3 regions of the Acidovorax sp. ACV01 genome follow, and region 1 is predicted to be linked to each of the others. Evidence: predicted binding sites of a transcription regulator. Region 1 holds the regulator's gene; each other region holds the start of a gene.
The links. The regulator sigma-54, encoded in region 1, starts transcription at its own class of promoters, with help from an activator protein. The targets are predictions, from matches to a motif close to TGGCANGNAANCTGCTTT.
Positions count from the first base shown of each region.

Region 1 (2,200 bases):
TGGTGAATCCGAAGTGCGGGGGAAGGTCGAAGACGATGCGGGCCATGGCGGGGCGGCGGGTAGTAAAAAGACAATTGAACGGAAACACACAACCGGGCGCACACCCCTGCGTGCCCCTCTGCGAGTGGACCTACAGCGCCTTGCGCAGGTTGGCCGGCGCTATCTTGAGCGCCTCGCGGTACTTGGCTACGGTGCGGCGTGCGCATTCGATGCCCTGCTCCTTGAGCATCTCGGCGATCTGGCTGTCGGACAGCGGCTTGGCGGGGCTTTCTGCGGCCACAAACTGCTTGATGAGCGCGCGCACGGCGGTGCTGGATGCGTTGCCGCCGGTCTCGGTGCCCAGGCCCGAGCCAAAGAAGTACTTCAGCTCATACGTGCCAATCGGCGTGGCCATGTATTTGGCGGTGGTCACGCGGCTGATGGTGGATTCGTGCAGGCCCAGTTCGTCGGCAATGTCGCGCAGCACCAGTGGGCGCATGGCCAGCTCGCCGTGGGTGAAGAAGCTTTTTTGGCGCTCCACGATGGCGCGCGAGACGCGCAGGATGGTGTCAAAGCGCTGCTGGATGTTCTTGATGAACCAGCGCGCCTCCTGCAGGCGCTGCTGCATGCCCTGGTGGCCCTCGCCGCCCTTGTGGCCGCGCAGGGCACCGGCATAGATGTCGTGCACGCGCAGGCGGGGCATCACGTCGGGGTTGAGCGCGACGATGAAGTTGTGCTGGCCGTCACGGCCGTTGGCGCGTCCGGCTTTGCGCACGATGACGTCGGGCACGATGATGTTGCGCTCTACATCGGCAAAACGGCGGCCGGGGCGCGGCTCCAGCCGGGCAATGAGGGCCATGGCGGCGCGGGTGCGTTCCTCGCCGTCGCCACACAGCTGCGTCAGGCGGCGGATGTCGCGGCGGGCCAGCATCTCCAGCGGCTGCTGGCACACGCGCAGTGCGGTCTGCACGGTGTCGGGGTCGATCTCACTGTCTTCGTCCGCAGCCAGGGCCTTGAGCTGCAAGGTCAGGCATTCGGCCAGGCCGCGCGCGCCCACGCCGACGGGCTCCAGGCTCTGTAGCAGGCGCTGGGCGACGGTGAAGCGGTGCACCAGTTCCTCGATCTGCTCCAGGTCGTCGGGGCCGGCCAGGCCGATGGCCAGCTCTTCAAGCGGTTCTTCGAGGTAGCCGTCGTCGTTGAGCGATTCGATGAGAAAGCGCAGCGCGGCGCGGTCGATCTCAGACAAGCGCAGCGCCAGCGCCTGGCGGTGCAAAAAGGCGGTCAGCGATTCGTGCGAGCGGGCCAGTTCGGTTGCATCGGCCTCGTCGCCTTCGGAGTCGTTGCGGTTGCGGGCAGGCGCATCGCCGCCCCACTCGGCGTCGTTGGGCGCCATCTCTACCGTGCCGTCACCGCTCCAGTCGGGTTCGTCGGCACCCGCACTCGGCGTTTCAGCATCATTTTGGCCCTCAGCGCTTGTATTGCTTGCGCTGGTAGCTCCTGAAAAAATAGCATCATCGGCGCTGTACTCATCGGGCTGCGCGGGCGTGTCGGCGGCTTCGAGGCCAAACTCCTCGCGCGGAGCTTCGTCGGCATTGCGTTCGAGGAACGGGTTTTCGTCGAGCATCTGCTCGACTTCCTGCGAGAGTTCGAGCGTGGACAACTGCAGCAGCCGAATGGACTGCTGAAGCTGGGGGGTCAGTGCAAGATGCTGCGAGACGCGCAGCGAGAGTCCAGGCTTCATCACATGCGGAAATGTTCGCCCAGGTACACCCGGCGCACTTCGGCGTTGTCCACGATCTCGGACGGCGTGCCCTGGGCCAGCACTCGGCCATCGCTGATGATGAAGGCGTGGTCGCAGATGCCCAGCGTTTCCCGCACGTTGTGGTCGGTGATGAGCACACCGATGCCGCGCGCCTTCAGGAAGCCGATGATGCGCTGGATCTCGATCACGGCGATGGGGTCGATGCCCGCAAAGGGCTCGTCCAGCAGGATGAAGCGCGGTTGTGTGGCCAGGGCCCGGGCGATCTCGACGCGGCGGCGCTCGCCGCCGGACAGCGCCATGGCGGGCGAGGCCCGCAGGTGGTCCACGCGCAATTCTTGTAGCAGGGCCGTGAGGCGGTCTTCGATGGCTTCGCGCGCGAGTGGCTGGCCGTCCTCGCCACGCTGCAATTCCAGCACGGCGCGTACGTTCTCTTCGACCGTGAGTTTGCGAAAGATCGAG
Region 1 is NZ_JACUZT010000008.1:262,780-264,979, forward strand. It holds gene IB243_RS22155 (thioesterase family protein) at 1-46, opposite strand, end outside; gene IB243_RS22160 (RNA polymerase factor sigma-54) at 131-1,720, opposite strand; gene lptB (LPS export ABC transporter ATP-binding protein) at 1,720-2,200, opposite strand, start outside.

Region 2 (2,200 bases), on a different contig from region 1:
GCCGCGGAGAGGGACGCCTTTGTCCATGGCAAAGCCCATTGGGGGGCTTTGAGCCAGCACCGGCCCGCCATTGGGTCAGTGCTGTCAGTGGTGGGACCGTCATTGGTCTCGCCATGGGTTATGCAAGCAGCGTGCCAGCATGGATTGCGCCATCACGGGGCGCAAAATGCTATGGATTAAATAGCTGAATATGCTTTATGAATAAGCGCTGGCGGTCTATTGTTCGTCAGAACTGCCGCCATGCACGTTGGTGAACAAGTTGCACTGCCTTTGTGCGGCGCACCATCCGGGCCGGGTGCAGCCGGGTGAAACAGGAGGGCGTGAAGGCGAGCGTGGGCGCGGGGCCTTGGAGGCTGCTGGGCAGTGCCGCACGGGCGGCAATGTGTGACAAACCGGCCTCCGGCAGTCCCGGCTTGCATCCTGCGCCCGGGGTCTTGACCCCTGCAGGGCATCCGCAGCATTCGCCATCTACCGATGGTGCACCAACGCGGTTCCTTGGGAAATCGTGAACAGGTGCTCAGCCCAGCAAGTCCATCACATCGAGCATGCGCTGGGCCACGTCCACCAGCTTGAGGCCCTTGTCCATGGCGGTCTTGCGCAGCTTTTCGTAGGCGGCCTGTTCGCTGAGGCCCTGGCGCTGCATGAGCAGGCCCTTGGCGCGGTCGATGGTCTTGCGGTCCTTGAGCTCGGTCTTGGCATCGGCCAGCTCGGCGCGCAGGGCTTGTTCATGCTGAAAGCGCGCCATGGCCACGTCCAGGATGGGGCGGATGCGCTGGGGGGCCAGGCCCGCCACGATGTAGGCCGACACGCCCGCCGCCACCGCATCCTTGACATGCGAGGTGTCTTCATCGTTGGTGAACATCACGATGGGGCGGCGTTCATTGCGCGTGGCCATCACGACGTGTTCGAGGGCGTCGCGGGCTTCGCTTTCGGCGTCCACGATGATGAGGTCGGGCTGCAACTGGGCGATGCGCTCGCTCAGAAAAACGTCAGCGGGCAGCGTGGCCACCAGGTTGAAATTGTTTTCCAGCAGCCCGATGCGCAGCGCCCGCGACCGATCCGCCTGCAGCACGGCATGCTCGTCGGCGGGGTCGGCGACCGCCAGATCCGGGGCAACCACCACGATGCGCAAAGACTCGTTCATACCCTGGAGCATAAGCAATTTTTACGCCATAAATTGGTGCATCGAAGCGGTGCATGCCAAGGGTTCTTCGCCCAGGGCAGGCTTTTTCACCTTGCGGGGCCTGAAACTTGCTAATAGTTTGGCGATGGGCAGGGCATACCCGATAGCACCTCCCCGGCTGCGTCGCATATACATCTGCTCACATTGACCTATTCAAGAGGATTTGCATGAACAAGCACATTGACCGGCGGCATATCTCTGCCGGCTTGGCCCTGACCACCGTGGCGGTATCCGCGCTGCTGGTGTTGACAGGTTGCAGCAAGGTGCCCGACACCATCAAGATCGGTGTGGCCCAGCCGTTGAGCGGCCCGCTGGGCGCGCTGGGGCAGGATTTGCTCAACGGGGTGAACCTGGCCGTGGCAGAGCTCAACAAGGGCGGCTACAGCGTGGACGGCAAACGCGTGACGCTGGAGGTGGTGTCGGTGGATGACAAGGCCGATGCCGCCACCGGCAAGACCGTGGCACAGCAGCTGGTGGACTCGGGCGTGGTGGCCGTGATTGGGCATCTGAATTCAGGGGTGAGCATCGAGACCGCGCCGATCTATGCGGCCAAGGACATCCCCCAGATCGCCATCTCGACCAATCCCAAGTTCACCCAGCTGGGTTTTCCCACCACGTTCCGCATGGTAGCCAACGACACCCTGCAGGCACGCGCCATCGGCTCGTTTGCTGCGACGCAGCTGGGCGCCGCCCGCTACGCCGCGCTGGACGATGGCACGCCCTATGGCAAGGGTCTGGCCGACGGGGCCGCTGCGCAGCTCAAGGCCGAGAAGAAAGAGGTGGTGGTGCGCAAGTCGTTTGACGACAAGACCACGGCATTCGACGAACTCGCGGGCGAACTGAAGGCCGCCAAGGTGGAGGTGATCGTCTCCACCCTCAACGACTTCCAGGCCCTGGCACTGCTGGAGTCGCTGCGCAAGGTGGGCCACACCAAGGTCAGCCTGCTGGGCGGCGACACCATCAAGACCACCGACATGGCCAAGGGCGCCGGCATTGTCGAGGGGCTGTATGCAACGT
Region 2 is NZ_JACUZT010000014.1:41,155-43,354, forward strand. It holds gene IB243_RS26260 (ANTAR domain-containing response regulator) at 518-1,144, opposite strand; gene IB243_RS26265 (branched-chain amino acid ABC transporter substrate-binding protein) at 1,351-2,200, shown strand, end outside.
Region 2: the regulator sigma-54 is predicted to act here: its motif matches at 1,156-1,173, upstream of IB243_RS26260 (ANTAR domain-containing response regulator).

Region 3 (2,200 bases), on a different contig from region 1:
CAGGCCGGCTGGCCGTCGGCGCGCCAGCAGATCGACAACGCCCAGCGGGGTAACTGTTCGCCGGGGTACCACTTGCCCTGGCCAAAATGCAGAAAACCGCCCTGGCCATATTCGGCGCGCAGCTTGTGCACCAGCTCGGTGGCAAAGCCGCGTTTGGTGGGCCCCAGGGCGTCGGTGTTCCACTCGGCAGCGTCGCGGTCGCCCACGGCCACAAAGGTGGGCTCGCCGCCCATGGTCAGGCGCACATCGTTCGCGGTCAGGTCGGCATCCACCTGGTCGCCCAGCGCCTGCACGGCCTGCCACTGGTCTTCGGTGTAGGGCTTGGTCACGCGCGGCGATTCGAAGATGCGCGTCACGCGCATCTCGTGGTTGAACTCCACCTCGGCCTCGTCCACCCCGCCTTCAATCGGCGCGGCGCCGGAGGGCTGGGGCGTGCAGGCCAGCGGGATATGGCCCTCGCCCGCCATCAGGCCGCTGGTGGCGTCCAGGCCGATCCAGCCCGCGCCGGGCAGGTAGACCTCGCACCAGGCGTGAAGGTCGGTGAAGTCCACTTCGGTGCCACTCGGGCCATCGAGCGCCTTCACGTCGGGCGTGAGCTGGATCAGGTAGCCCGACACGAACCGCGCCGCCAGCCCCAGGTGGCGCAGCAGCTGCACCAGCAGCCAGCCCGAGTCGCGGCACGATCCACTGGCTTTGTGCAGTGTCTCCTCGGGGCCCTGCACGCCGGGCTCCATGCGGATGAGGTAGCGGATGTCCTGCGACACCTGCTGGTTGAGCTTGACCAGGAAATCGATGGTGCGCTGCTCGGTGCGGTCGATCTTGTCGAGGTAGGCCTGGACCAGCGGGGTGACCGGGTCGGCCGCCAGGTACGGCGCCAGCTCTTGTTGGATCTCTGCGCTGTAGTGGAACGGAATCTGCTCAGCCTCGGGCTCCAGGAAGAAGTCGAAGGGGTTGTACACCGCCATCTCGACCACCAGGTCCACCGTGATCTTGAAGCTGCGCGTCTTCTCGGGGAACACCAGCCGTGCCTGGTAGTTGGCAAACGGGTCTTGCTGCCAGTTGATGAAATGCTGCGCGGGCTCGACCTTGAGCGAATACGAAATGACGTTGCTGCGGCAATGCGGGGCGGGACGCAGGCGAACGGTTTGTGGCCCCAGGCCAACCAGCCGGTCGTATTGATAATGCGTGACGTGGTGGAGCGCGGCGTGGATGGGCATATGCAGGGCATGCTAGCAAGTCCCGAGCCATCGTGGTAAACAATCCCCGCGCCGGTGCCTTGTGTTCACGGCCTGTTCACAATCTGCGGTGCCGGTCTTTCCTTTCCAGTGGGCGACGCCGAACCCACCACCGTCCGCCCCCATTCCTTCACAGCACCATCTTGGTGATTCACCCTGCCGTATAGCCATGTCCCAGCCACCCCAACTCCTGCTTTTACCCGGCCTGGCGGCCGATGAACGTATGTGGCGGGGTGTCTTGCCGCGCATGCCCGAGGCCCTGCGCCCGGTGGTGGCCACGGCCCACCAGGACACCACACTGCACACCATCGAGGATTTCGCCGCCCGGTTGCTGGCGCAGCACACGGGGCCGCTGGTGCTGGCCGGTGCCTCCATGGGCGGGATGGTCGCGATGGAAGCCGCACGCCAGGCGCCCGAGCGCATTGCGGGTCTGGCGTTGCTGGGCACTACGGCGCGGCCTGAAACGCCGGACATGCGGGCGCTGCGCGAGGCTGCCATCGAACTCTTTGAACAAGGCCGCCTGCGCGAAGTGATCGAGCCCAACGTGGCCTTTGCCTTCCACCCCGACAACGCCACGCGGCCTGAGCTGGTGCAGGCCTATCTCGACTTTGTGCTGGGCGCTGGCGCCGCGCACCTGGTGCGCCAGAACCGCGCCGTCATCCACCGGCCCGATGCCCGCCTGCACCTGCCCGGCGTGGCCTGCCCCGTGCTGGTGGTGTGTGGCGAGGCCGACCAGCTCACGCCGCCCGAATGTTCTGCCGAGATCGCGGCGCTGGTTCCCCATGCCGATCACACCCTGCTGGCCCACAGCGGCCACATGCTGACCATGGAACAGCCCGAGGCCGTCAACCACCTGCTGGTGCAGTGGCTGGCCCGCAATGGGTGGATTTGAACCGGGTTTTGAATGTTTTTGGCCGCTGGCGCTTATCCAATAAGCGCTAGAAGCTATCAAATTGGTAGCAAAT
Region 3 is NZ_JACUZT010000002.1:255,223-257,422, forward strand. It holds gene IB243_RS05730 (DUF2126 domain-containing protein) at 1-1,217, opposite strand, end outside; gene IB243_RS05735 (alpha/beta fold hydrolase) at 1,405-2,127, shown strand; gene panC (pantoate--beta-alanine ligase) at 2,200-2,200, opposite strand, start outside.
Region 3: the regulator sigma-54 is predicted to act here: its motif matches at 1,230-1,247, upstream of IB243_RS05730 (DUF2126 domain-containing protein).